DNA from 4 places in the Levilactobacillus yiduensis genome. Region 1 is predicted to be linked to each of the others. Evidence: riboswitches for the same ligand, from Rfam matches in the RefSeq annotation. Region 1 holds a riboswitch; each other region holds the start of a gene.

Region 1 (7,265 bases):
CTGGTCACGACTAAACGAATCCACAATCAGTATCCCAAGATCTGGATCTTGATCCTGTCGATGCATGGTGAGGAAGATTATGTCGATCAAGCCATTAAGAATGGGGCGGCGGGCTATGTTTTGAAGAGCTCGCCAGATGCGGAAATCATTAATGCCATCACGACCATCGTTACTGGCCGACATTACGTGGACGAGAACGTGATCCTGTTGAAGTCAGACATTGAGAATATCTTGTCTGACGTGGACAAGACGAACCTGTGGGGACACAGCCCGCTATCCAAACGGGAGCGGGAGGTCATGCCCCTGGTGGCGCTGGGGTATTCCAATAAGGAAGTCGCGGCCAAGCTCAACATCACCACGAAGACGGTTGAGGCCCATAAGGCCAGCATTATGCGCAAATTGGAACTGAATTCTCACGTGGATCTGGTACGGTATGCAATTCATCATAAGCTAATTGAATTTTAGAGACACGACAGCGTCCGGGAGAGATTCCCAGACGCTGTTTGAGCAAGATAAGCAAGCCAGCAAGTGAACCCAGCTGCTAGGGGTGAGAACAGCTGGTTGGTTCAGTATACCAGACTGTCAACCGTTTGTGGGGTGCGTTAACTAGTAACCTGGTTGGGGGTTAATTGGTCTCTGGGGTTAGCGATTTGACGAAAAGGGGCTTGATTACCTGGCGTTCCTAGCGTGAATAGCCATAAAAATGGCAATAAAAAATGATGGCGGCCGTTAAAAGTCGTCATCATTTTGTTAATTAGCTCATATATAACGTATATTGTAAATGAGGCGTGCCGGCAGTCAGACTGCCGCTCAGCTTCACGTCCAGGAGGTACGTTTTGGCGTGATGAGCGTCCAGAGCCTGCTCAATCGTTTGGACCAGTTGGACACCCAATTGACCCTTCCCCGTGGTCTCTAAGGTTGCGTCGCCCTTCTTCGGATCGATCAATTTGGCCAGGTGTAAGACGTTGTCCTGGCTGGCATCCGAGATGGTCGTAGGGTCGAGACCCTTGATGCGGACCAGGTTGATGACAGCGGCGTAAGACATTTGTGCCGGTGTCAGGTCGTTGGACCGGTAGTAGTCGAACATCATGGCCAACTGGTTATTGTAGTCGTAGCCATCTTTTTGGAGCTTAGTGATCATGAAGTTTTTCAACGTTCTGTCATCGCCGTTGGTCAATTGCGACGACAATTTTAGCCCATCAGTTGTGAGTTGTTGGCGCCGGTAAGTCCCGGATTGTAAGAAGCCGTGCCAGACCCAACCAGCCGTTCGCTTATTCTTGCTGACCACGTAATAGTAGCGGGCCTTATGGGTGCCGTGAATGAACAGCGCCGTTTGTTTGACGACCCAGGTCGTGTGCGGATAATTCTTGAGATTATGTAGCTTGCGTGAGTGCGACCAGTTCCAAATGGTATGTGATTGGCTGTTCTTGTTGTGGTAGTACATCGGACCGGTCTGAAACGTGATGTGGTCGGCCATCGTGTAGCGACTGGCGTGTGCCGTGGCTGGTAAAATAAGACCGCAAAACAGTGTGGCGGCCGTGATGGTAACAATCTTTTTAATCATCGAATCCCCTCCGCCACTTAGTATACCAGACCGAAAACAATTCGGCGGAATAATCGCATAAACTGCGAATCAGTACAGCATATTATGAGTTGCAATTGCCGGCCAGACCCGGTATAGTTGGGCACAACTAAAAAAGACACTAGGGGTGCCAGTGTGGCTGAGATGGACCAAGTCCAATCCCTTCGAACCTGTTGAGTTCATACTCGCGTAGGAAAGTGGTCGGTCTACTGGGTCATCAGGAAAGCCGTCGTCGTGGGGAACGGGGACTTTTTTGGTAAATCTAAGTAGGGATGTGGGTATTATGTCGAAGAAAGTCTATCCGATGACGCTGACCGCCATGTTGGTGGCCTTAGCGGTAATCGGTGGGAGTGCCTTTTCATTTGCCATTGGGGTGGCCAAAGTCGCGCCAGTGCAACACTTGATCGATGTCGTAAGCGGGGTCTTACTGGGACCGTGGTGGGCCTTGGCCCAGGCCTTCTTGACCTCGGTGATTCGTAATATCATGGGAACCGGGACCGTTTTGGCCTTTCCGGGTAGTATGATTGGGGCCTTTTTAAGTGGCTGGCTGTTCCAGCGAACAGGTAAGTTACTGGCCGCTGCGCTGGGTGAGCTGGTGGGGTCTGGCATCTTAGGGGCCTTTGTAGCCTATCCCGTGGCGGCTTGGCTGATGGGGACAACGGGGGCAATCTGGTTGTTCCTGCCGAGCTTCTTTATGAGTGCGCTGGTCGGCGTGATTATCGGCTACGCGTTACTGAAGGCCATGTGGCCAACCGTAATCGCACCGCGGTTGCACAAATTGCAGGGCAAATAAAAACGCGTGCGTAGCGGCGATTGCCGTTACGTACACGTAGGATGCTCTCGTTTATTTTGCCAATAGATGCGCGCTCATCTTGGTCTGAAACTGTAATTGATAGGACTTACCAGCTTGCGCGATGAAGCGGTGACCAGCTCGTTTAGTCCCATATTTTTGTAGCGTGACGGTTTTTCCGGTCCGCTGCAGCTTGGTGTAAGACCAGGTCTTGTCCAATCGATCATAGGCTCGCAGCCGATATTGCTTCCCGGTTTTCCGGTAGGCTAAGCGATTGCCGCCATAGTCGTGATTGCCGTAGTCGTACATGACGTACAGCCACTTGGGCGTGAGAATCATGGCGTTATTCGTGACGGTCGTGTCGTGGCCCTTTCGTTGGACCCGCGGCTTGGCGTACCACACGCCGCGCATGACTTTAGGCGTCCCCGTGGTCCATTTCGCTGCCTGCGCCGTGGTGGTGCCGCTGACGCCGATGGCCAGACCTAAAGCCAGGATGGTACCTGTTAGTAATTTGTGCAAATTAATCCCCTCCGATAGTGCCAGTATATCAAATTTTTCACGTAACCGGTACCATCGACGAATGGTGGTAGCCATTTTCTAGCAAAAGTTCTAAACTTTTGTTAGGAGGGATTTGCGAAGTGAAAGAGCAAGCAACATTATCCAAGAAAACCATTTTATTGATGGCGGTGGTGACCGGGGTCATCGTCGCCAATCTGAACTTTATTCAACCGATTGAAAACCTGATTGCCGCAGACTTTAATTTGTCTAAGGCCGTCGTTGGGATGCTGGCGATGGTCACACAACTGGGTTATGCATTTGGTCTGTTACTGATTGTCCCCTTGGGAGATATTTTTGACCGCTATCATCTGATTCAGTTCATGATGGTACTGTCGATTGGATCCTTATTACTGGCCCATTGGGCGCCGAACGCCGGCATCTTTGCCGTGGCGACGGCGCTGGTGGGGATCACCTCGGTGGCACCACAGATCATCATCCCCTATGCCGGGTATTTAGCCCCTGGCCTGCAGCGGGGCAAGGTGCTGGGCATCGTGCTCAGTGGGCTACTGACGGGGATCTTGTTGTCACGGTCCTTCAGTGGTTTACTAGGGAGCATCATGCCGTGGCAAGACATTTACTTGGTTGCAGCGGCCATCGACCTGATCTTCCTGATCGTCGTTCACTTTCAATTACCCCATGACGAACGAGGTCATCAGGATTTGAAATACTGGCCGGTCATTCGGACGCTCCCCAAGTTATTCGCGACCCAGCGGCCTTTACGTGGGGCAGCCATCAACGGCTTTTGCATGTTTGGCATGTCCAACGTGCTCTGGTCCACGTTAGCCTTTTACTTGGCGGCACAATACCATCTAGGTAGTAACGTTGCCGGGTTGCTGGGACTATTGGGTATCGCCGGCGTTTTGGCGGCTCCCGTGATTGGGACCATGGTCGATCAACGCTCCCCACGGTTGACGGTGGGGCTGGGGATGCTCTTTTCCGGTGTCGCCTTCGTGATCTTTTGGCTGATTGGCCACTGGATTGGCGGTCTGATCATCGGCATCGTCTTGCTGGACCTGGGAACCCAATTCAGTCAAGTCTCCTGCCAAGCCATCGTCCAATCCTTGAATCGCCAGCAGAGTAGCCGTAACAACTCTGTCTTCATGTTCAGCTACTTTTTAGGTGGGTCCATTGGCACGTTGTCGGCCACCTGGGCGTGGAGTCACGCCGGTTGGCTAGGCGTCTGTGGCGTTGCGGTCGTCTTCTTACTTATCGCGATTGCCGGCCACCTGATCATCGGTGAACCGAAACACTTAGCTACTGATTGAACGAAACTCGTCGCATAGTCGGCGGGTTTTTCTTTTGAGTAAAAGTTGACACGGTGTCACCCACGTGCTAAACTACAGGCATCGATTAAAGTGACACCGTGTCACTCTCGGAACGAAAAGGAGCGAAAACCCATGCCAACCCAGACATTTGACCATTTAAATGCAGAGAAAAAAGACCGCGTGATGGCGGCCCTACTACAAGAATTTTCAGCACACAGCCTAGCCGACGCCCAGGTGGCGCGAATCGTTTCAGCCGCTGGCATTGCCCGTGGCGCGTTTTATAAATATTTTGCTGACCTAACGGATGCCTACCAAACACTGTATCGCGTGGCTATGGCCGCCGTTCATCAAGGCGTGCCGACCGCACCCCAGGGGCCGTTTGACCCGCAGCGCTACTACCAAGCGGTGACGGCATTTCTGACGCACTTCACTGGTAGCCAATACGATGAGCTCATTCAACGCCACTACGGGGAGAACGAAAGCCTTTTACCGGCGCGGCCCGTCCCGACGGACTTACCCGCCGCGGACTGGGCGGCCATGATCCTCAGTCACGCCACGATTAAGGCCGTGATGTTGCGGCCAGATACGCAAGCGGCCGAACTGGCCCGGTTCCAGCAGGCACTGCAACTATTGGCGAAGGAGGCCTGAACATGTTTTTAGCGTTAAAAGAAATTCGTCACGAAAAATTGCGTTACGGTTTGATTGTGGGGATGGTCGTGTTGGTGAGTTATCTGGTCTTCGTGTTGAGCGGCTTGGCATACGGCCTCGCGCAGCAAAACACGCAGGCCATCAGCAGCTGGGGCGCGAGCAAGATCGTGCTCAACAGTGATGCGAATGAGAGCCTGTCGCAGTCGCTACTGACAAAGCAGACGACAGCTAAACTTAACATGACTGCTAACGAAGCCTATATCGGCCAGGCGGGCGTCGTGGCCAAGGCGGCTGGTCAGCCAAAATTATCCGCGCAGTTCATGGGGTTGCAAGCCAACCAATTCGTGGCGCGCCGTCTCCAGGTTACCAGTGGTCATAAACCAACGACATCCCGGCAGATTCTGGTCGACGATAGCTTTCATGACAACGGCTACCGGTTGGGCGACCGGGTGAGCCTGAATGCCGCCGATGGTAAGTATGAAATCGTCGGCTTTACCCACAACGCCAAGCTGAGCGTGGCACCGGTGATCTACGGGTCCCTGGGCACCTGGCGGACGTTAAGCCACGTGACTGCCAACTTTAAGGCCAATGGGGTGGTGTCCAACAATGCCCAGTTTGCCCCGAAGACGGCCGGTGTGCAGACCTTGACGCGCCAACAATTTATTAATAAATTGCCGGGCTATTCAGCGCAGAACACGACCTTTACCTTCATGATTGCCTTTCTGATGGTCATCGCGATGGTCGTAATCGCCGTGTTCCTGTACATTTTAACCATGCAAAAGTTGCCGAACTATGCGGTGTTGCGGGCCCAAGGGATTCCGGCCAGCGTCCTGGTCAAGACCACAATCAGTCAGGCAATGTTGCTGGTCATCGGGGGCCTGGTGATTGGTGCCCTGTTGACCGCGGTGACCGTCTTAGCGCTGCCTGCAGGGGTGCCGATGAGCTTTAACTTGCCGTTGCTCGGGGGTGTCACGGCCGGCATTTTACTGACCGGCGTAATTGGCGCTTTGATTCCCGTTCGTTTGATTTTGCGCGTTGACCCCGTCAGCGTGATTGGAGGCTAGATGATGCCAGCATTAAAATTGGAACATATCAGTAAAAAATTTGGCCACGATACAAATGAAGTGACCGTGCTCCACGATATTAATTTTAGTGCCACCGCCGGAGAAGTCAGCCTGGTGTTAGGCCCGTCTGGTTCGGGTAAGAGCACCTTTCTCACGATTGCCGGTGGCATTCAGACGCCCACGACCGGTCAGGTGCAGGTCCAAGCGCAATCATTGGGCCAACTCACGACCAAGGCGCGAGACGCGTTGCGGTTGAATAAGATTGGGTTTATTTTACAAGCCTACAATCTAGTGCCCTATCTAACGGTTCAAGACCAATTTTCTCTGGTCGACCGGGTGAAGCCACAGGGCAACCTGACCGCCGCTGACCTGACCGCATTGCTCGACCAATTGGGTATTGGTCAGCTGACGCAACAGTACCCGGCCGAGTTATCTGGCGGGCAAACGCAGCGGGTGGCCATTGCTCGAGCGCTATACCAAAATCCGGATATCATCTTGGCGGATGAACCGACCGCGGCATTGGATAGTGCGCGCGTCAAGGTGGTGGGCCAACTGCTCCACGACCTGGCTAAGCAGCATCACAAGGCCATTGTGGTGGTCACCCACGACTTACGGCTCCGGGCATTTGCCGATAAGATTTATACGATAATGGACGGCAAAATGGCGTTAGCGTAAAATAGTTAATCATGTGGGTGAAGGACCACTAAAGCGTGGGAATCAGACCAGTAAGTGCTGGTTGATTCTCACGCTTTTTTTGAGCGAAACATGGTAAACTAAGTGCATTACTAAAGGAGGTTATCTCATATGTTTGGAAAAGAAAAGCCAGCGAATCGGTTTGAGGTTGAGACACCCAAGACAGATGGCGCGACGACGGTGCAAATCATCACGGATCGCGAGACGGGCGTCCAGTATTTACTGGGAATGTACGCCACGTTAGGTTCAGGCATGACGGTGTTGGTCGACGCTGAAGGCAAGCCGTTGTTAAAACAGAGAAATGGTAAGATTACTGATTGAGTTGATACCCAGGTAAGTCCCCCAAACGCGCCAGACATTCCGTCCGGATGGCGTTCACTAGGGCGGCTGGCGCCGTTAGCAACGTTGCGTCTTGGCCCAAATATAAGTACCACCGGGCAAAGTCTACCAGCTGTTGTGGCTGGTCCAGCGGCAAATAACAGTCTAGCTTAGCCGTCTGCTGATACATATCCTGAAATTGTAGCGGTTCTGTGGGGTGGGGATGATGGCGAAACTGACTGATGGCGGTCGCTTTCAGGTGAAGGACAACGTTGGGCCGTGGCCGAGCCGCTTTGATTGCCGCCGTGATGGTGGTGGTAGGAAGCGCTTGGTCTGCGGCAACTGGG
Region 2 (7,265 bases), on a different contig from region 1:
AGGTTTTTGAAACCCCTAGTCATGATGATCACTAGCAACCATTGGGTAGTGACAAGACTGGCCCATCTAAGATGGGAGATACAATCATGCCGGAGGAGGCCAGGGGTGTAGCCAGCTGTGTCGACCCAGTTAGCTGGCGTTGTTTGCCAGGTTACTGGGTGGGGCGACTTGAGAGACTCGCGGTTTTGCGAGGCTTTCAAGCGAACTGGAAGCCCGCGTCTGGGCTGGAAGTGTCCCCCATAGCAGGCGGAAGCCCTGGCAGCCGCAGGCAACGGCATCAACAATACTCATTGGGTGTCAGTTTGTCGTTATCTAAAAGTCTAACACGAAAACCAGTTGCTGCCTATTAATCTATTGACGGCGGCGTAGTTTAACCACTGCCTCACAGCGCGCGGTCTGCGGCATCATGTCCACGGACTGGATATAATCGACCTGATAATCATGGGTCAGCTCGACCAAATCCTTGGCCAGCGTCGATGGGTTGCAGGAAATGTAGACGAACTTTTCAGGGCGTACGGCCAGGATGGTTTCAATCAAAGTCGCGTCCAAACCGGTGCGCGGTGGGTCGACCACGATGGCGTCCGGTCGGAATCCGGCCATGATCCATTTGGGCAGAAGGTCTTCGGCGGTGCCGACTTCGTAGTGGGCGTTGGTGATGCCGTTGGCCGCCGCGTTGGCATTGGCGTCGGCCACGGCTTCGGGGATGACGTCCATGCCGCGGACTTCTTCAGCCACGTCGGCTAAAGACAAACCAATCGTCCCGATCCCGGAGTAGGCGTCGACCACGGTTTCACCCGGTTGTAAGTCCAAGGCCTTCTTGGCTTCGGCGTACAGAACGGTCATTTGTGACGGGTTCAGTTGTAGAAAGGCGCGAGCGGAGAGCTTGAAGGCCAGGCCGTCTAACTTTTCCGTGATGGCGTCGGCGCCGGCTAACGGCTTCGTTTCGTCGCCCCAGACCAGCGAGGTTTCACCCGGGTTGACGTTTTGCATGACCGAGGTCACTTGGGGAAGCTCACTAGCGATGCGTTCGAGCAGTTCGCGTTTGTGCGGTAGCTTTTGGGAGTTGGTGATGAAGACCAGTTGGACGTCGTCGGTGTTGGCAGCAGCACGCACGACCAGCGTTTTGACGATGCCAGACTTGGCTTCTTCGTCGTAGATGGGCATGTCCAAGTCCTGGAGCATGGCGACCACGGCGCGCATCACGGTCATGGTGACGGGCATTTGGACGGAGCAGGTGGCCAGGTCAACGAGATCGTGGCTGCGTTCGGCGTACAACCCGGCTTCGACTTTGCCCTCGGCGTTGCGGCGAACCTGGAATTGCGCCTTGTTGCGGTAGCCGTAGGGGTCGTCCATCCCCAGTGTTGGGCGTAGATCGTAGTGGCGAAAGCCTTGGGGCTGGTAGCGTTCCAGGGATTGGGCCACGATATCACGCTTGAATTTCAGTTGCTCGGGGTAGTCTAAATGTTCTAGCTCAAAGCCGCCGACAGCATCGGCATAGCTGTCCCGTGGTTCTACGCGGTGGGGGCTGGCCTTGCGAATCCGGTGGACCTTGGCGCGCAGGTAGCGGGTGGCCACGCTGGTGACTTCCACGACGGCCTCTTCATCGGTCAAAGCGCCGGGCACGAACACGGCCATGCGCTTGTAGTAGCCGATACCTTCGCCGTTGATCCCCATGCGTTTGATGGTCAATGGAAAACGTTGGCCGACTTCCACGGTCACGCCGGGGTTTTCCCGTTCTTGGCGGCGCCGGTCATTGTAGCCACGGCTAGTCCCGTGATTGTCGCGGTTGCGGTCCCGGTAACTGTGCCGGTCGTTACGGTCATTGTGGGCGTAGCGGTCGCGGCCGCCACGGTGATTGTGTGATTCAAAATTTGCCATTTTATCTCCTGTGACCCGGGTGCCGGTCAACACCAGACACCCGCATCGTTCTTTAGAAATTCAGTCATTAAGTCCGAAAAGACTTACGGTCTTGAACATTATACCAAACTTTCACGTCCCCCGGGGCGCGCGACCTTGGCCGGCCAAAATTAAAAGCCGTTTTCGTAGGCGATTGGCTGGGGTTTCGGTACAATGAAAGCAGATGTTTTTGGTGGCTGGTTTGGGGCCACACAGTGTGAGCTGGCCGCCTACCGTCCGCCAAATATGGGTCGGAACGCGGTGGGCGGACGGGTCGAGCCGAAGGGCGGTCTCGACGCCTCGCCTTTGAGCCGGAAAGGCGCGTCTCAAAGACGCCAGTTACCTAAGTGGCGTGAATCGTGCCACTAAGGGAACTCCCACGGCTGAACCCATATTTGGCGGACTCTCGGCTACAACGGGATTGCTAAGCGACAATCAGCTTAGTTCTAGTGGAGGCAACGCGCTGTCACTGACAAGGACCAATCTGCCAGGGTCAGCCGGCAATCAGTGGTCCCAGCGTTTCGGCCCTAATTTTGTGCCACGAAACAGATCGCTAAAGAACAAGAAAGGAGCAGGTGCCATGAGTTTGATCGAACTCGAGAATGTGGGCTACCAGGTCGATGACACGGCGATTCTAACCGACATCAACCTGAATATTGACAAGGAGGAGTGGGTGACGGTGACCGGGCCATCCGGTGGCGGTAAATCCACGTTGGTCCGCATCATCGCGTCACTCCTCAGTAAGACCAGTGGCCAGTTGACTTTTGCCGGCCAGCCCATTGAAAGCTACGACCCGGTGGCTTACCGGCGCCGCGTATCATATAGCTTTCAGCAGCCGACGCTTTTTGGCGACACAGTCCGGGACAACTTACAATTCCCTTACCAGATTCGTCAGCTACCGTTTGACCAAGACCGCGCCGTGGAAGGCCTGGAGGTGGTAGGGTTGGCCGCCAGTGATTTGGACAAGGCGGTCACAGATCTCTCCGGTGGTCAGCGCCAGCGAGTCGCCCTGTTGCGCAACGTGATGGTCTACCCGGAAGTCTTGATTTTAGATGAGGTCACGGCGGGGCTGGATTCCGAGAACAAGGCGTTCGTCTGGTCGCTTATCAAACGGTTTAACCAAGAGGACCACCTGACGATTATTGCCATCACCCATGATCAAGCAGAAATCGACGCGGCCAAACGACTGATCACAGTCAAGGACGGCCGCATCGTAGGAGGCAACGCATGAATTTAGCTGTGAACAATCAATCTTTACTGTTGGCGCTGGGCCTAGTCGTCATTGCGCTGGCAATTGGCTGGAAGGAAAAATTAGGCATCGACCGCGACATGATCATTGGTGTCATCCGGGCCGTCGTCCAGCTATTTGTGGTTGGGTATCTGTTGAAATACGTGTTTCGCGTCGATAATATCTGGCTGACCACGATTTTAATTTTAATTATTATTTTTAACGCCGGGTATAACGCGAAACAGCGAAGCAACGGTATTCCGCGGGCCCTGCCGATTTCCATTGGTGCCATCCTCATTAGCACAGGCGTCACCCTGGGCGTTTTGATGCTGGCGGGCGCGATTAAATTCATCCCGTCGCAAATGATTCCAATCTCCGGGATGATTGCGTCCAATTCAATGGTTGCCATTGGCCTGTGTTACCGCAACCTCAATGCCCAGTTCAAGCAGGAACGGCAGGCGGTGTTGGAAAAATTAGCGTTGGGCGCGGATTTGAAGGATGCGTCCAAGGAAATTTTACGGGACAGTATCAAGACGGGGATGCAGCCGACGATCGACTCTGCCAAGACGGTCGGTATCGTGAGTCTGCCGGGGATGATGTCCGGATTAATCTTTGCCGGCGTCGACCCGGTGCGGGCCATCAAATATCAGATTATGGTCACGTTCATGCTGATGTCGGCCACCAGCATTGGCTCGGTGCTGGCGTGCTACTGGGCCTACCGCGGCTTCTACAACGACCGCAAACAGCTGGTGATTTAGCTGTTTATTCCGCCTTGCCAGCCAGACGCGGCCATCCCATGGGGACCGGTCAAAGCCTGAGGAGCGGTCTTTGGCCTCGCTTTGAGCTGTCCCAAACCCGGCCATCTCAAAGTCGTCCCAGGCTGTAAGGCCGGCAGAAGACGCCGACCTAACACCCTTGTCACGGGATTCTGCGTCTGGCTGGCAAGGCTAAACGACAATCACCAGCTGTGAGGACAAGTCTCAGAAAGAAACGTGGTGGTGACGCACAGTAAGCAGCTAGCTGGTAAATAGTGGGCGATGTTGTTGTGAGCCGTAGCCGGCCCGGGACGGAACCCTGTGTCGGTGGCGTTAGGCCGGTGGGTTTCCGGTCTTACGGCACGGGACGTTTGGGAGACTCACGGGTTTGGTGAGGCTCACAAATGAGCTGGAAGACCGCTCCTCAGGCTGGAAGCGCTCCCCATAGGGTGGGAGTCCCGGGCCGGCTACGGCGGATAGACAACGACGTTAGCACTAATTTGCCAGATTAATTGCAATCGCTTACGGGAATTCGCTATTCTAGAGACAAAGCGTTTTAGACAAGACAGTAGAACCGAATTGGGAGGGATATGTATGACACATAGAAAAGTAGCGCTGGTCACCGGAGCCTCGTCTGGCATCGGCAACGCCATTGCACGGAGCCTGCACCGCAACGGCGTCATCGTTTACGCGGGCGCGCGGCGGGTCAGTCGTATGAATGACCTAGACGACTTGGGCATCACGACGTTAGCCCTAGACGTGACCGACCCGATTAGCGTGGAAAATGTGGTGGACCGCATCGTTAGTGAAACGGGACGGGTCGACATTTTGGTCAACAATGCTGGTTATGGTTTGATGGGGGCCCTAGAAGATGTGCCGATGGACCAGGCCCGCGACCAATTTGACGTGAACCTCTTTGGGGCCGCGCGGCTGATTCAGTCCGTGTTGCCCATGATGCGCCAACAACACAGCGGCCGCATCATCAACATCACGTCCGTAGACGGCAAGGTCGCCCAACCGCTGGCCAGCTGGTACGTGGCGTCAAAATTTGCGCTGGAGGGTCTCTCGGACGCCCTGCGCCTGGAGCTTGAGCCGCTGGGCATTCAGACGGTCGTCATTGAACCGGGAGCCATTCAATCCGAGTGGGCTGACATTGCCGCCGAGCATTTACGCACGACCTCGGGGCAGGGGCCGTACAAACCAACGGCTGACCGCGCCGCAGCCATTTTGACCGTGGTCAAGCAGTTCTCCAGCAAGCCGCGTGTCATTGCGCGGTTGGTCGACCGGGCGGCGCTGTCACGGCGGCCCAAGACTCGGTATCACGCGGGTTCTGGCAGTCAGATCTTAGTGGCCCGGCGGTTCTTGTCGGACAAGATGATCGACCACCTGTGGCAGGTGATTGGTGAGGCGGCTGAACGGTTTGCCCGCTAATCCGAGAATCATTGCCATGCCTGGAAAACCTGTTATACTTAACTTAACCAGAACACTAGGGGTGTCCACGATTGGGCTGAGATACGGGTGACCGTGATCCCTTGGAACCTGTCAAGTTCAGACTTGCGAAGGGAACGTGTCGTGGCACCAACAACGGGCCACCGGTTCACTGATCGTGAGGCGGTTCCCGTTTTTATTTTGTCCAAATGTAAAGCGCTCACATGGTCCCAGCCGCGCAATTAGTTAGGTGGCTGTTAGAAATGCGAGCGCACATACCTGGTAGGCTGGCCTGAATTAGATAGTACAAGGGAGGATTTCACCAATGAAAGTGACTTTGCTCGATGAATTGCGGGCGCAAAACCCGATCGTCTTTAACGTTTCTAATTTCGTGACCGTCCAAGACGTGGCCAACGGTATCAACGCGATTGGCGCGTCGCCCATCATGTCTGAGGAAGTGGCCGAAGCGGACGAAATGGTTGGCTTGGCGGGGGCAGTGTGCCTGAACCTGGGCGCTGTCACGGCCACGCAGGTCACCCAGATCCGCGCGGTGGGTCAGTCGGCGAACCGCCAACACCGGCCACTGGTCATCGACCCGGTGGCGGTTGGCGCGGTCAAATACCGGATGCAAATGGCGACCGGCCTGTTGGCTGATTTCCATCCCGACGTGATTCGGGGTAACGCGGGCGAAATCGCGGCGCTGGCCGGTGTCGACTGGCAAGCGAAGGGCATCGACGCCGGCGAAGGTTCCGGGGATCTGGCGGCCATCGCCAAGGCTTGCGCGCAGAAATTAAAGTGCGTGGTCATCCTCTCCGGTCCCACCGACGTCATCACGGACGGCGAACGGGTGGTCAAGGTCTTGAACGGAACGAAATTGTTCCAGGTCCACGTCGGTTCGGGTGACATGCTATCCAGCATCGTGGCGGCCTTCTGCGCAGTCACCGATGACTACTTCGAGGCGGCCCAAACGGCTTGTCTGGTCTTCGCCGCCATCGGTCAATTGGTCGCAGACGCCACGCCAAACCTGGGTGCCGGCACGTTCATCATGAAGCTCCTCGACAAGCTCCAAACCGCCACCGTCGCCGAAATCGAAGGCATTGCCGCTTTCGAATAAGACTGGTGGTCACCTACCGTGTAAATGGCGGAAACCAGATGCCTGCGGCTGCCAGGGGTTCCGCATATTGTGGAAACTGGCCGCCTGCCGCGGCGCGAAATCTAGGCTGGAACGCTGGGGGAGGACGCCCCGAGCCAAAGGGCGGTCTCGGCGCTTGCTTTGAGCCAGAAAACCACTGTCTCAAAGTCACCAATTTGTCAGCTCAGACCGCTGCCAAATTCCCCGGCTGAGCCTAGATTTCGCGCCACTCACAGCTCCGGTGGTGGTCGCTTGCAACGGCTACTTGAGACGGCAACGCTGGTGGTCAGACAATGGGCTGACGTTTGGTTGCTGAATGTCACAAGTATTAGCCGGAGGAGGCCAGGAGTGGAGCCAGCTGTGTCGACGGTGTTGGCTGAGGTCTTTTCTCAGCCTACAGCGTGGGGCGACTTCGAAGACTCGCGGGTTTGGCGAGGCTTTGAAGCGAACCGGAAGCCCGCTTCTCAGGCTGAAGGTGTCCCCCATAGCAGGCGGAACTCCTGGCAGCCGTAGGCGAGCAGCTCTACACAATTTAAAAGTTATCAAAAAATGCAACAGAACCAGAAGGGATGGGTAACCATGGCAAATGAATTTCCACAAACCTTAACGATCGCTGGGACGGACAGCGGTGGCGGGGCCGGCGTGATGGCTGACCTGAAGACGATGCAGGAGCGCAACGTCTTCGCCACGGCCGTTATCGTCGCGGTAACCGCGCAAAATACACTGGGCGTGCAGGACTTTATGGCCTTGCCGCAAAAGCTGATCGACGAACAATTCGCGTCTTTGGCGGACGACCTGAAGATTCGGGCCTGCAAGACGGGGATGC
Region 3 (7,265 bases), on a different contig from region 1:
ATTGAAAAATTGCTAACGAATACGTTAATGTAAGCGCTTTAGTCGACGAATAAAGGATACCATGCTTGTTTTTGTGAAAACATATGAGAACCCTGCACTTATTTATCTGAAAACGATATTTATATCATAATTTGATTTTTAATTATCATTAGAAGCTTTTTTTCAAAAAAAGATGGATGAAAGTTCAGACTTTTTTTAAAGTAGATTCATCGTTACTGTTTTTCGAAGGGATGTTTTACAGATGGCAAAACTTTTGGGACGCGCACGTAGATTACCAATTATTAATTGGAACTACACCTTTTTTGGTGCTCATTTACAGAATGTCGGGTCTAATTGGGATTATCCGCAGGAAAGACACGCGGCTTTTGAAATGATTTATGTTGTCAATGGAACGGAAGGCATTGATTGTGGTCCATATACTTATTCATTGGAAAAGGGAGACTTTGCAATTATTTCGCCAGGGACGCTACATCATGTCTGGGCGATAAATAACTTAACATATTTTTGCTTTCATTTTGATTTGGATGAGCCAACGTTTGAAGAACATTTGATTGCCAATTCTAAAATCGTTTATCATAGAGGAGAAACAATCACTAAAAATGTGACTGACGATATGGATCGTATGATTGGTCTGTTACCAGCAAGGCTGGCAGAAGATTCAGCAAATTCACAAATACCTGAATTGTCTGAAGGATGGCCACTGGAGGCCACCGCAGATGAACACTATAACTTTACAGATAAGATGGAGTTACAATTATTGTTATCGCATATCATCCTAGATTTATATAAAGGCGTGAAGCGAACTTCACATATTAAGAATCTTTCAACAATGCAGTATGCCAAGATGATTCGTGTGTATATTAAACAAACTATGCAACGACAGGTTGATCAAGCCATTAGCAGTCCTGATAATATTACAGGTTTAGAGAGTGGAAACGTGATTGCTGATATCTGTAGTCAATTAAATCTAAGTATTGGGTATGCTTCTCGCTTGTTTAAGACGTACTATGGTTCATCTCCCAAATCCTATCTCTCGGACATCAAACAAGAAATTGCCCAACAATTATTACTGAAACCGCAGTTTAACATTAATCAAATTGGTACGATTCTTGGATACAAGAATCCAGCTAATTTTAGTCGTCAGTTCAAGGTTTGGACAGGATTGTCACCCAAACAGTTTAGGATGCGCAAAGTTAGTCATTTTGTTGATCAGCGGCTATTTAGCGAGAACTTTAACACCTTTCCCAAAGAAAATATCAATGATGAAGAATTTAAAAAGAACTTTTGGAAATCGATTTAATATTCGACTCTTGACTTAAACCAACGTCGAAGTGCTAGGCTTAATGATGAGGTGAAGACGATGACCAAGACAAACTTACAAAAATTAGATGCTGGGGAACCGTATTATTTCCTGGATGATGAAGTAGCGGCGCGAAAGGCGCGAGCAGCTAAACTATGCCAAGAGTTTAATGCGATTCCCGCCACGGATCCGGCGGCTCAGACCGCTAAGATCAAAGAAATCTTAGGCAGTCACGGCGACCGGGTTTCCGTGCAAGCTACGTTTAATTGCGATAACGGGCGAAATATTCATGTGGGCGAAGATTTCTTAAGCAATTACAATTTGACGATTTTAGACATTGCGCCCGTGACCATCGGCAGCCACGTGATGATTGGCCCCAACGTGGACATTTACACGGTTAATCATCCCCTGACGCCCACGGGTCGGCGTGGCTATTTGGCCCAGGCGTCTCCCGTGACGATTGGCAACGACGTCTGGATTGGCGGGAAGGTTGCCATTATGCCAGGCGTTACGATTGGAGATAACGTGGTGATTGCGGCCGGCGCCGTGGTCACCAAGGATGTGCTGGCGAACACGTTAGTTGGTGGCGTGCCGGCCAAAGCGATTCGTTCGCTGAGTGATGAATAATATGTAGACACGAAGCACCCGGGAGTGGACAGCCCAGGTGCTTCGTTTGCTTAACGTTTTAAAGTTGTTCGTCGCCACGCAACAGGTCGTAAATCTCGGCCTTGAGTGGCGCTTGGGTCGCCAGCCATTGTCGGTCACGAGTGGTGGGGGTCAGCGCGATGTCGCGAATCAAGTGAGCCGGTCGTGCCGATAGAACTAAGATGCGGTCCGACAGGTAAATGGCCTCCTCAATATCGTGAGTGACCAGCAGGGTGGTCTTTTGAAGCGCCGCCGGCAGGCTCAATAGCCAGTCTTGCATCAAGCCCCGCGTCATGGCGTCCAGTGCGCCGAACGGCTCGTCTAACAAGCGGTAGTCCGCCGGGTTCAACATGGTCCGCAACAGGGCGACCCGTTGCCGCATGCCACCAGATAACTGATGGGGCAGAAAATGGCGGTAGTCCACCAGGCCAAACAGCGTCAACAGTTCCGTCACGCGGTCGTGGTCGATAGGGAGATGATTGATGCGCTGGTACAACGTGATATTTTGGTCCACGTCATACCAGGGCAACAACATGTCCGTTTGCGGCAGGTAACTGAACGTGGTGTTCAACCCAGTAATGGGCTGGTTTGCCACGGTTAGCGTTCCCGCGGTCGGCGTCAATAAGCCCGTCAATAATTTCAAGAGGGTCGACTTGCCGGCGCCGCTGGGTGCAATCAGCGAAACGAAGCTGTTGTCCGCAATCGTGGCGGTCACGTCGCGTAAGATCTCTAAGTCGTCTAGCGTAAGGGCAACGTGTTCAAGCGTGATGGTCATGGCTAGTCACCGACGTATTGGTTGGTGTAGAGCGTCTTGGCGGGGATGGCCTTCTTGATCAGGCCATATTCTTTCATGAAGCCCGTGTAGTTGTCCCAAACTTTGGCATCCATTTGGCCCCATTTCGTAGCGTTATCCGTGTAGTTGGCGGACAGGAAGGCTTGCGAGTCCTCTAAGAAACTGAGGTCACTGTCCTTGGCGTACTTGTGCAGGATTTGTGCGTCAGCCTTGGGATGAGCGATGGCATCTTGGTAGCCCTTCTTCGTGGCCGCCATAAAGGCTTTGACGATCTTGTCATTCTTTTGTAGCTGGGTGTTGTTCGTGATGATGACCGGTGTGTAGTAGTCTAGCCGCTTGTCCAACTTGCGTAGTGGCATGTAATTGACCTTGATACCGTCATTTTTGGCGCGAATCACGTCCCAGCCTTGGAACCACCACTGAATGTCGTTTTTCTTTCCCAGACTCTTGGGACCGTCGCCAGTCGCGCCCACAATCTTCAGGGATTTCGGATTAACGCCAGCGTTACGCATGACGGCTTTCAGTACGGCCTCTTCACTCGGTGTTTGCCAGCCGGCGTAGGTCTTGTTCGCGAAGTCCTTGGGTGAGGTGATGCCACTGTTGGCCTTGGAGACGAAGCCGGACGTGTTGTGCTTTAAAATCGTCCCAATCGCCTTGACTGGAATATTCTTACCGTCGGCGTGGGCGTAAGTCACATCTTCTTGGTAGCTCACGCCAAATTGGGCCTTGTTGGCGCCGACCATTCCAATGCTAGTCGCGTTGTCACCGGGCTCGATGATTTTCACGTTCAGACCGGCATCCTTGAAATAGCCCTTGTCCTTGGCCACGTACAGACCGGTGTGGTTGGTATTGGGGACGTAATCTAACACGATGGAAATGTTGGTCAATTTCTTAGCTGATTTGGAATTAGCGGCCTTGTCTTGGCTGTTGCCACAGGCCGTAAGCGATAGCAGTACAGGAACGAGAAGCCAGAGCTTGGATAATTTCATGATTTTCTCCCTTGGATTAATAGGCGATAGTAGCCTTTTTGTAGGACTTGCGTGACCCCATTGAGGGCCAGGCTTAATATGATGACGCAGAAAATGGCGGCGAAGACCTTGTCGATTTGGTAGCCGTTCTTCACCCGAATCATGTAGTAGCCCAGGCCGGCTTCGGCACTGAGCCATTCTCCGATGATGGCGCCGCTGACGCAATATGTGGCGGCAATGCGTAGGCCAGCGAAGAAGCCTTGCATGCCTTGGGGAATCTTGAGAATGCGATAGACCTGCCAGCTCTTGGCGCCCATGGTCTGCAAGAAGCGAATCTGTTCGGTTGAGACCTTCCCCAGCGCCTCCGAAAATGCCACGATAATGGGAAAATAGCTCATCAAGATGACTAGAATGATCTTGGGCGTGATGCCAAAGCCAAACCACAGGCTCAGTAGCGGGCCCAGAACCATCACGGGGAGCGTCTGTGAGATGACCAGCAGTGGGTAAAATGATTGGTGGACTAGTTGCCAGCGATCCATGACCAGCGCCGTCACGAAGGCCAGGGCGCAGGCAATCCCCAGGCCAATCAGTGATTCGTAAAGCGTGACCCAGGAGTTGGCTAGTAATCCGCCAGCATCAACTTGAAGCGCCTGCATGACGGCAACGGGACTGGGCAAAATGAACGCTGGCGCTTGAAAGAGCGTCACGGCGAGTTGCCAAGTCACGAGGAGAATCACGAGACTGCCTAAGGGATAGAGTTTACGTGCCATAACAGCCTCCTTTCTTGAACAAAAAAGCTTCATCTGGGGAGTCGTTGCCGCCAGATGAAGCATCCGTGCGTTCCTCCCTACGCCAGTATTAGCTGACAGGTTCAATGGGTCAAAGTTCACAACTTACTCTCGTGCCGTTTAACGGTATCCCCAGAAACTTTTTAAGTTGGATTTAGTATAGCATGGCGAAAAGCGGGGTACAACTTAATTTTCTAAAATTGTACGGGATTCTTCGAAATATGACTGGTAGTGCTGGATTTACAGGGATTCTCGCAGTTGGTGCACACAAATTTTCTTTTTATAATGATATTTATAAACGTCGATATATCAATAATTTTATAAAAATAACACCTATGAATAAATATCAATACTATGTGCAATTTATTTAAGGCTGTCGGCAAACGATTGAAGGATAAATCGATTATTATTGGCAAGCACACCAGTAGCCGAGAGTCCGCCCACCGCGCTCCGACCCATATTTGGCGGACGGTAGGTGGCCAGTCCCCGCTATGAGCCGCACCGCCACCAGACAATTCACACCAACACAGGTCGCACCTCTTAATTTACTCGCTAAGCTAACTGGGGCCTCAAGCACAGAAGTTGTCAGGAGTTATCGTAAAATAGACCCAAAGTCACGGGGCATAACGTGGCTTGGGAAATCTCAGCTTTGAGAGAAAATTAACGGACCATGTCAGACGACTACCATCAAATCGAGATGACAGGAGGTTCGAAAGCTGAGAGTAGGGGCTTCGTGTACGCGAGGCCTCTTTTTCTTGCGCAAGACCGTGTGATTGCGGTATACTACTAACACTTCAGCTAAAATGGCTGAATGCAAGGAGATGATCGACGATGATGGCATCGTTATTTGTACGGAAAAGTGCTGCTAGTTAGGGACACTTTTCTGCAAGACCTTTCAGAGAAGTGTCAGGTTTGAATCTGAAAGGAAAAAATAAACATGAAACCGACAATCACCGCCTACGAATATAGTTATATCAGACAACAGATCGACGCCTTAGTGAGCGCCTATCTTTCGGTAAATGACAAGCACATGCGCCGCGTCGTTCGGGATACGACACTGGAGCGCATCAAGCCCTTAGTGCCGCTGGCCGAACCAGCCGTGCAAGAATTCTTGACGCGCCTGCAGCCGGATCGGTTGACCCGTAAGGCCGCAGCTGAGATTGTGCCGTTGCTAGAACCCCTAGTGGTACCATTTCCGGAATTGTCGACCAAGCAGTTAAGCAAGCTATTTCGTAAGGTGAAGAAGCTCAAACAGCCGGAATGGGCGACTTTGAACTTACACCAGCTCACGTATCTGGGTTGGAACGACGGCGGTAACCAGAAGAAATACCTGGTGGCGCCGTATCAGGATCGGCTGATCGGCATTCAAGGCGACCTCGCCCCACAAGTGGTCAAGGGCGTCTGCAGCATTTGCCACACGATTGGCAACGTGTCGCTATTCGTCTCGACGACCAAGCGCTCGGGACTGGGAAGCTACACGCGTAACGGCAATTACATTTGCCGCGACAGTGCGCAATGCAACCGCCAGTTGACTGATCCCCAAGGCCTTGCCGACTTCATTGCGGTCGTGCGGCCGAAAAAATAAAGAGTGAATCGGGCCTCCCAACGACAACTGTCGTGACGGGGGCCTTTTTGAGCGGCAATGAGAAAGCGCTTCACCCTAAGAACTTGGTGAAATTTCCCTGAGTCGGCCGGGATTGACGATTAGATTTGTTATAATGAATCTTGCTTTGTGAATTTAAGAGTGAGAGGGAAATGACTATGTTACAAGCATTTGCAGAAATCAAGGTGGCGCGGTCATGACGCCACAACATCATTTACGCGGGGTCTTACTCGCCAGCGTGGCCTGCATCTTGTGGGGGATCTCCGGGGTGGCCGCGAGCACGTTATTTGGGTTGAATCCCCATGTGACGGCCTTGTGGCTGACGCAGGTCCGGATGATCACGGCCGGTATTATTTTGCTGGTCTTGGGCCAAGTGATTGGGGTCAAGCCGTTTGAAATCTGGCGACAAAAGGCGACCGGTCTGCGGGTCATCAGCTACGGTTTGTTAGGGTTGGTGCCCGTTCAGCTCTGTTACTTCGAGGCCGTCAAGTTTGGTAACGCCCCGATTGCGACCATCATTCAGTTCTTGGGACCCTTCATCATTAGTATTTACTTCCTGTTATTTAAACACGTCACGCCGACGCGACCGGAAGCTGGCGGCATGTTGCTGGCCTTTGTGGGCACGCTATTGATCGTGACCCATGGCCATTTAAACAGCCTGGCTATTTCGCCGGTCGTTCTCTTCTGGGGTGGCCTGTCCGCCATCGGGGTGGCAACCAACACGCTGCTTCCGCGGCCGTTACTGCCAAAATTCGGTGCGGTATCCGTCACTGGTTGGGGGCTACTGGTGGCCGGTATCTGCTTAAATATCTTCGGACCAGTCTGGCAAGATCACATCACGCTGACCTGGGCGGGCTGGTCCATGATCGGCATCATCATTATTTTTGGAACGGTTATTCCGTTTCTGATGTTCGCTCACGCGCTGGCCTACATCTTACCGACCACGGCCAGTCTGCTAGACGCCTTCGAACCGCTATCGGCGACGGTCTTCTCCGTGATGTTTCTCAGCGTTCAGCTGACCAAGTACGACTTGATTGGCGGCACGCTGGTGATTCTGGCGGTCATGGCACTGTCACTAAATGGCCACCAGATGCTTCGCCTGATTCGCCGTTTCCGCACGAAAGTCGATTAGCGTTTAGTAGCTGAGGAGTGAAAGTAGCAACCGAAG
Region 4 (7,265 bases), on a different contig from region 1:
CTGCTCTTTTTGAAAATCTCTAGTAGGGCGGCCGTGTTATCTGGCGTGGCGACATAGTTGGCTAAGGCCAGCTGATCGTGCATGGAACTGGTGTAATCATCGGCGTTATAGGTGTCAATCCAAGATTGATAGATGGGGACTGGAGAACCCGTGCCCGCCAACGCCTGACCAATTTCCGCGTACAGCCAGTAACATGGTAACAGGCCAGCCACGGCACCCGCGGGCCCCTGAGTCATCAGCGACCGGTAAATGTGGCTGATGTAGGCGTAACAGGTGGGCGCCGGGGACTGTTGGGCAATCTCTTCGGCCGTGACATTGAGGCGGTCGAAGAAGGTTTGCCGGACGGCGATTTCACCGTCGCGTAGACTGGCAGCACCCGCCCGGAGCTGTTTGACAACACGGGGGTCGTTGCTTTGGTCGGCGGCCAGGTCGTGGAGCTTGCCGAATTCGTGTAGGTAGTAATGGTCTTGAATCAAATAATAGCGAAAGGTTGCGGCTGGTAACGTCCCCGCCTGTAGTTGTTGGATGAAGGGATGGCGTTTGGACGCGTCCCAGAGGGCTTGGGCATTGGCGTGCGCTTGATCAGTAAACATACAAAAACTCCTTTATTTTTTAAGGTAGGCCGATGAAGAGACCAACTTGAATGGTCACTAGGCTGAGGGCGAAGAGCCACCAGTCGCGGGACCGTAATGCGACCGTGACTGCGTGGGTGCGTGGCGTCCCTTCCACAAAGCCGTGTGAGGTCATGGCGGCAGCCAACTGGTCGGACCAGTTCATGGCAGCGAGGATGACTTTGAAATACAGTTGCGGCGACCACACGTGCAGCTCCTGACCACGCATCAACGCGGCTGCCCGAATAGTGGCGACCTCCGCTTGGATCTTGGGCATCAAGTTGAATGCGGCCAGAAAGCCGTAAGCGAATTTCGCCGGCAGCTTGGCGTTTTGTTCCAGCGAACGGGTTAGCGTCAGAGGATCGGTGGTCTGCGTGAACAGCCCGCCCATGTAAACGTAAACGAACATCCGCGTGAATAAGACGATGAGAAAGTGGTGGCTGGCCGTGCCTTGCAGGGTCAACGACCAGACCAGGGCGCTGGCGAAGAACAACGGTACCAGCGTCAGCCACAACAGCCGTCTGAGCGTGATGTGATTAAAAAGCATCAGCCCGAGGCTCACGATGATGAGGGCCACGTTGACCGCCCAGACCTGCGTGAAGGACACTTCCAGGGCAATCAACACGACCAGTGCTAATTTCAAACTCGGATTCATGTTGTCGCCTCCTGGTAAGTGAGTTGCTGGTGGTCGAGCGCGAGATGCAGCGTGATCAGGTCGTCCAGGCCGCTGAGTTGGTGGCTGATCATAATCAACGTCAGCTTGAGGTCGCGCTGCACGGTCGTCAAAATCTGCATGACGACTTGAATGGACGCAAAATCCAGGCCCTTCAAGGGTTCGTCCAGCAGTAAGACGTTTGGCGCCATCATCAGCATGCACAGAAGCTGCAACTTCTTTTGCTGGCCACTACTCAGGGAGTAAATAACCTGGTCGACGTGGTTGGCGAGGTGCAGCTGGGTCAAGAGGTCCTGCACCCGTTCCGGTGTGAAGTAGGTCTGGTTGCCGAACTTCTGTGACAACGCCAGTTCCTCGGCCACGGTCACGTTGAGAAATTGGGCGCTGGCCGACTGGAACATCAGGCCGACCTGCCGCGCGTACCGTTTCCGAGAGAGCTTGTGAATGTCTTGTCCATCGTAGGTGATGCGGCCTTGGTAGTTGCCCAGCCGTACCAGGGCACGAAACAGCGTGGATTTGCCACTGCCGTTAGGGCCAGTGATCAGGGTCGCTTGGTGAGCAAACAACGACAGATCCTGTGGCTGTAATAACTGGCGTTGCGCGTGCCCCAGGGCCAGTTGCGTCCCCTGCAGGCTGACGGTGAGGTCGTCTGCGGGCAAGGCCACGTGGGTCAGCCGGAGCTTGTCGGGGGTAAAGGCGGCAAAGCGAGCCTGGGTGGCAGCGGGCGACAACAGGGTCAGTTTACCCGTGTCCAACACGGCCAAGTGGTCCACCCAGCGGTCGTAATTACTCAGATCGTGGTCGGCCAAAATGATGGTCTTGCCGCGTTGCGTACACAACGTGACCAGCTTTTCCAGCAGGGCCAGCCGAGTGGGCGGGTCGATGCTAGCGAAGGGTTCGTCTAGCAAGATGACGTCGCTGTCCATGGCAACGATGATGGCCAGCGCGACCTTCTGTTGTTCGCCGCCGGAGAGTTGCATCAGCTGGCGGTCGCGGAGGTCGGTGATGCCGATGAAGTCCAGCGCAGCCGTGACCTTAGCGGGGATGGCCGCGGGATCGACCTGCTGATTTTCCAGAGCGAACCGTAGCTCGTTGACCACGGTGTCCATGGTGAACTGCGTGCTGGGTTCTTGGAAGAGCATGGCAACGGTCGCGGCACGTTTTGCCGGCGCAATCTGCGCCAACGGCTGGCCATCAAAGGTGATGGCTCCGGCGTCGGGGAGTGGGGTGAGTCCCGCAATCAGCTTGAGTAAGGTGGACTTCCCACCACCGGACACCCCGGTCAGCAGGGAAAATTTGCCGCTGGGAAAGGTCACGTCGAGGTCATCCAAGACCGGCTGCGTGCGTTTGGGATAGGTAAATGTAAGTGCATGAACGGTTACAGTGGCCACGAAAATTCCTCCAATGTGAAACAGGGTTGGTAAAAATAAGGGTAATACATAGATTGTTTACGTTAGCGGTTTCAATTGCGTGGTGATGGGCATTGGCTGAAAAACGGTGCCAACGACCATCGCCAGTTGTGCGAGTAATCTGGTGCGAGCGGGTAGACTCTTGTCTACTGAGGTGATTACTAAACGACAATTCGTTTGGTCCTTAGTGTTGTCTGGCTTTACAGTTGGCTTGGGACAGCGTATAGCTACCAATCGTAGCCGAGAGTGAAGTGAAATCTGGGCTCAGCCGGGGAATTTAGGGGCGATTTTTGCCGCTAAATTGGTGACTTTGAGACGTGATTTTCGGCTCAAAGCAAGGTCCGAGACCGTTCTTTGGCTCGGACCGTCCTCCCCCAGCGTTCCAGCCTAGAATTTCACGTAACGGCAGGCGGCAGCAGTCTCAAGCTACTTAGTGCTGACGTTAGGTAAGACGTGGGCGCGGGCCAGCAGGTTGGTGATCAGCTTGGTCAGCACGCCACCGAAGAGGAAGACGGAAGCACAACGAACCACGAACAAGAGAATCAAGAAGCCGGGATGATAAGCAGCGTAACCACTCCGGAACAGGTCCCAAGCAAAGGTCACAATGGCGGTCGTCAGGCAACTGATGGATAGACTGGCCCAGTTGTAACGCTTGTAGCCAGTGGCGGCGAAGCCAATCTCGGCGCCAATCCCTTGAACCGCACCAGAAATTAAGGTGCTGGCTCCCCAGATGCCGCCTAGAAACATTTCAACCACAGCACCTAGGAACTCGCCAAGTGTGGCGGACCCAGGAATCCGGATGATGAATCCGGCCAAAGGGCCAGCCATGACCCAGATACCTAGTAGAATTTCATTTGCCAAGGGTTGCAGTCCAAACGGGGCCAGTGCGGCCGCTAGAATCGTGTAGACAGGATTAATGATCCAGAAAATAACACCCATAAAAATTGCGAGAATCGTTACCAGAATAATATCGCGGATATGCCAACTTTTCATAAAATGAAGCCTCCTATGAGAGTATTGACGGGGGTGCCCAACGAATAAAAAATCCCCCACTAAAGTTACTTAGTAGGGGTTCATTGATAGCACAAAAGTACGCATTCCCTTCGCTGGTGTTAACCAGAGCAGGTTCAATGGGTTTGATCTCAGCCGCGAGGCACCCCAGTCGTATTTGATTACCCTTAGCGTAACCAATTTAGCGGGTAAATGCAACCGTGACTGGAAATTATTGTGGCCAGTCATTGAGTTGTTCAGGATGGAAACGTTTTTTACAATTCAGTTACAAAGCCAGCCGAAGACATCTAAAGCGGTGAACGTGGCTATCGTGGTTAGGGGAGGCGTGCTATTCTATATAGTTAGTTAGATTAATTATTAAAGGATAGGAAGTATTGAATTTATGAGAAATTTACATCTCAGTCACTGGGCCATGGCAGTTGGCATGCTGGTCGCGCTGGGCGGTACGGCCACAACCACGGTGCCCGCCGAAGCTGCGGCTTATCACACCGTTAGCACTAAGAAAATCAAGAAGACGGCCTATCACAAGAAACACAGTAGCGGGGCCATCTACAATAAAGCGCACACCAAAAAGGTCAGCAGCTTAACGACCCATCCCCACACCACGTGGTACGCCACCAAGCAGGCCACGCTGAAACACGGCAAGTCCACCGGTATTTACCTGTACGTGCAGAATAGTAAGCACAGTGTGAAGGGCTGGATTTGGCACGGCTACCTGAAGAAGGGCAAGGCACCATTTGTCTTGACCAAGGCCAAGGCGGCGGTCGCCATGGACGCCAAGACGGGGAAGGTCGTCTGGTCCAAGCACGCCAACACCGCGCGGCCCATCGCTTCCGTCACTAAAATCATGACATTGTACCTGACACTGAAGAAAATCGATGGCAAGAAGAGTCGCTGGAATCACAAGGTCAAGATTACCAGCCGCGGATTGGTGTCGATGAGTCGGAGCGCCGATTGTGGCGGTTTTCATTTTAAATTAAATCACCGCTACACTGTTAAACAGCTGTATTACGCGGCCTTCCTGGATTCATCGAACAACGCCGCGATTGCCCTGGGCAAATGGGTCAGCGGCAGTAATAGCAAGTTTGTCCGGAAGATGAACGCCCAAGCCAAGTCTTGGAAACTGGGCAGGGCCCACTTTGTCTCGGCATCGGGTCTGGAAAATAGTGACCTGCGGCGCTTCGGCTATGCTTATGGCAAGGCCAACACCAACAAGGTCTCCGCCAAGGACGTGGCGTTGATGGCGCGGCACCTGATAACGGCCTATCCCCGCGTCTTAAAGGACGGCAAGATTGGCTCGATGAAGGTGAACGGCCAAGTTTGTCACAACTACAACAACCTCTTGAAGGGGCGCAAATACTACCGCGCTTCTTTGAAGGTCGACGGCTTGAAGACGGGCTACACGCCAAGCGCGGGCTACTGCTTCGTGGGTACCGGCCACAAGACGGGCAAACACCGCGTCATCACAGTGGTTTTGCATGACATCAACGAGTTCACGGAGACGCGGTCGTTGATGGAACATGCTTACCGGCTGAGTAGTATGAGCAACTAGTTCTGCTATGGGGAACGCCCCCAATTAAAGGGCGGGTGATAACCCGTTCAGCAGCAGTGCACGTGAAACAGGTCAATTGAATCGGTAAACGCGGAATGTCAGGGCGAAAGTAAGGTCCTGGCATTTTTGTGCTTAGGGAAAATTGGCAGATACTTGGCTAGTGTGATAGTGGTGAGACGAATACCGGGCTATCAGCAATGAAGCTGACTGTTTTCTGTGTAGCCGGGAGTTCGCTAGAGATGAGTTCAGCTGTGGGAGTTTTTTTAGCAGCTTGCTGGTTAGAAAACTGGCAAGTTGGAGACGTGGGTTATCTGCTCCAACTTGAGGTCCAAGACCGATTTTTGGCTTGGGCCGTCCACCCTCAGCGTTCCAGCTCATCTCTAGCGAACGGTAAGGCGGCCAGTACCACCCGTGTTGCCGGTTCAATTTCAGATTGATTAACGCCCCAACTGATTATGGCAAGAAGTGGTGGATTACGCGAACGTTACGTCCCCAACAAGTTAGTTACAAAGTCGCACGCAGCCTTGTTGCACCGGGATTGCCCGTGTTAGGGTAGTTGTGGAAGCTTGCACAAGGAGAGGACAATTCATCATGAAAAAACAGCGTATCAAATGGGCCGCACTGGCGGTCTTATTCACAGCGGCAATGGGAGCTGGTATCAGTGCTGAGACTGCCCATGCGGCGGTGTACACCACGGTCTCGACCACGAATGTGACGAAGACCGCGTACCACAAGAAGAGTACGGCCGGTGCCATTTATAACAAGGCCCATAACCGCAAGCTGGCGACCATGAAGGGTTATCCCAACACGACTTGGTACGTGACGCAAAAGGCGACGTTGAAGCATGGTAATTCCAAGGGGATTTACTATTACGTGGCGAATAAGTCCGGTGCCGTGAAGGGCTGGATCTGGCACGGTTATCTGCAGAAGGGTAAGGCGCCGTTTGGCCTGAAGTATGCCAAAAACGCGATTGCCATGGACTATACGACTGGTGAGGCCGTTTGGTCCAAGAAGGCCAACACCGCGCGGCCAATTGCCTCCGTGTCGAAATTAATGACGCTGTATTTGGTCTTGCAAAAGGTCGGCAGTGGGTCTGGTAGCTGGGACGACGTGGTCGATACCAGCAGCAAGGGCCTGATTGCCATGGGCCAAAGCGCATCGTGTGGGGGCTTCCTCTTCAAGAGCGGTCACAAGTACACGGTCCAAGACCTGTACTATGCGGCGTTTCTGGACTCCTCTAACAACGCTGCCATCGCGTTGGGCAAATGGGTCGCTGGGAGCAACGCCAAGTTTATCCAGCAAATGAACGCGCAGGCGAAGAGCTGGGGCTTGGATAAGGCCAGTTTCGTCTCCGCCTCTGGTCTAGAAAACAGTGACTTGAAGGCCTTTGGCTACGCTTACGGCAGTGCCAACGCCAACATGGTCTCCGCCAAGGACGTGGCGCTGATTGCCCGACACTTGATCCAGGATTACCCCCGGATCTTGACGGACGGCGCCATTGGCTCTAAGACGGTTGATGGTCAGACGGCTTACAACTACAATAACCTGCTGGCAGGCCGGAAATATTATCAGTCAGCCCTGAACGTGGACGGTTTGAAGACCGGGTACACGCCACTGGCCGGCTACTGCTTCGTTGGGACGGGCCAAAAGACCGGCAAGCACCGGGTCATCACGGTTGTGCTTCATGACATCAATGAATTCACGGAAACACGGTCACTGATGAACAAAGCTTACAGTGATAGTAGTATGAATGCTTAATCTAAAAAACGGCAGTCGCTAGATGGGCTGCCGTTTTTGATTATCGTTCCTAACCTAACCAATCGTTGGGATGGTCAAAGGCGGTTTGGAGGCGACTGAAGAATTGGCTCACGTGATAGCCATCCGCCACGGCGTGATGAATCGTCACGGAGAGGGGCATTTGCCAGCGCGCATTTTCGGCCTGAAATTGCCCGGCTTGAATCACCGGAAAGAAGGTGTTCAGCGGGGTGAAAGGCAACGGGGTGTAGCTG

What was found. Region 1 has a riboswitch for thiamine pyrophosphate ahead of thiW (energy coupling factor transporter S component ThiW). Riboswitches for the same ligand answer to the same signal wherever they lie in the genome.
Region 2: another riboswitch for thiamine pyrophosphate. It lies ahead of thiM (hydroxyethylthiazole kinase); the one in region 1 lies ahead of thiW (energy coupling factor transporter S component ThiW).
Region 3: another riboswitch for thiamine pyrophosphate. It lies ahead of NGM66_RS03520 (ABC transporter permease); the one in region 1 lies ahead of thiW (energy coupling factor transporter S component ThiW).
Region 4: another riboswitch for thiamine pyrophosphate. It lies ahead of NGM66_RS00135 (ECF transporter S component); the one in region 1 lies ahead of thiW (energy coupling factor transporter S component ThiW).

The regions. Positions count from the first base shown of each region.
Region 1 is NZ_JAMXAZ010000016.1:27,945-35,209, forward strand. Features, by position in the region: gene NGM66_RS09515 (response regulator) at 1-465, shown strand, start outside; gene NGM66_RS09520 (hypothetical protein) at 755-1,564, opposite strand; TPP riboswitch at 1,696-1,795, shown strand; gene thiW (energy coupling factor transporter S component ThiW) at 1,866-2,375, shown strand; gene NGM66_RS09530 (hypothetical protein) at 2,427-2,966, opposite strand; gene NGM66_RS09535 (MFS transporter) at 3,011-4,195, shown strand; gene NGM66_RS09540 (TetR/AcrR family transcriptional regulator) at 4,328-4,843, shown strand; gene NGM66_RS09545 (ABC transporter permease) at 4,846-5,907, shown strand; gene NGM66_RS09550 (ABC transporter ATP-binding protein) at 5,911-6,582, shown strand; gene NGM66_RS09555 (DUF6440 family protein) at 6,712-6,921, shown strand; gene NGM66_RS09560 (helix-turn-helix transcriptional regulator) at 6,911-7,265, opposite strand, start outside.
Region 2 is NZ_JAMXAZ010000017.1:33,151-40,415, forward strand. Features, by position in the region: gene rlmD (23S rRNA (uracil(1939)-C(5))-methyltransferase RlmD) at 352-1,878, opposite strand; gene NGM66_RS09845 (ABC transporter ATP-binding protein) at 2,477-3,127, shown strand; gene NGM66_RS09850 (ABC transporter permease) at 3,124-3,882, shown strand; gene NGM66_RS09855 (oxidoreductase) at 4,474-5,310, shown strand; TPP riboswitch at 5,358-5,462, shown strand; gene thiM (hydroxyethylthiazole kinase) at 5,633-6,421, shown strand; gene thiD (bifunctional hydroxymethylpyrimidine kinase/phosphomethylpyrimidine kinase) at 7,019-7,265, shown strand, end outside.
Region 3 is NZ_JAMXAZ010000004.1:53,682-60,946, reverse strand. Features, by position in the region: gene NGM66_RS03540 (AraC family transcriptional regulator) at 242-1,300, shown strand; gene NGM66_RS03535 (sugar O-acetyltransferase) at 1,361-1,927, shown strand; gene NGM66_RS03530 (ABC transporter ATP-binding protein) at 1,986-2,720, opposite strand; gene NGM66_RS03525 (ABC transporter substrate-binding protein) at 2,723-3,727, opposite strand; gene NGM66_RS03520 (ABC transporter permease) at 3,724-4,476, opposite strand; TPP riboswitch at 4,534-4,639, opposite strand; gene NGM66_RS03515 (FusB/FusC family EF-G-binding protein) at 5,432-6,079, shown strand; gene NGM66_RS03510 (DMT family transporter) at 6,294-7,229, shown strand.
Region 4 is NZ_JAMXAZ010000001.1:22,375-29,639, reverse strand. Features, by position in the region: gene tenA (thiaminase II) at 1-593, opposite strand, end outside; gene NGM66_RS00145 (energy-coupling factor transporter transmembrane component T family protein) at 613-1,266, opposite strand; gene NGM66_RS00140 (ABC transporter ATP-binding protein) at 1,263-2,675, opposite strand; gene NGM66_RS00135 (ECF transporter S component) at 3,120-3,686, opposite strand; TPP riboswitch at 3,774-3,864, opposite strand; gene NGM66_RS00130 (D-alanyl-D-alanine carboxypeptidase family protein) at 4,087-5,256, shown strand; gene NGM66_RS00125 (D-alanyl-D-alanine carboxypeptidase family protein) at 5,848-7,014, shown strand; gene NGM66_RS00120 (chloramphenicol acetyltransferase) at 7,064-7,265, opposite strand, start outside.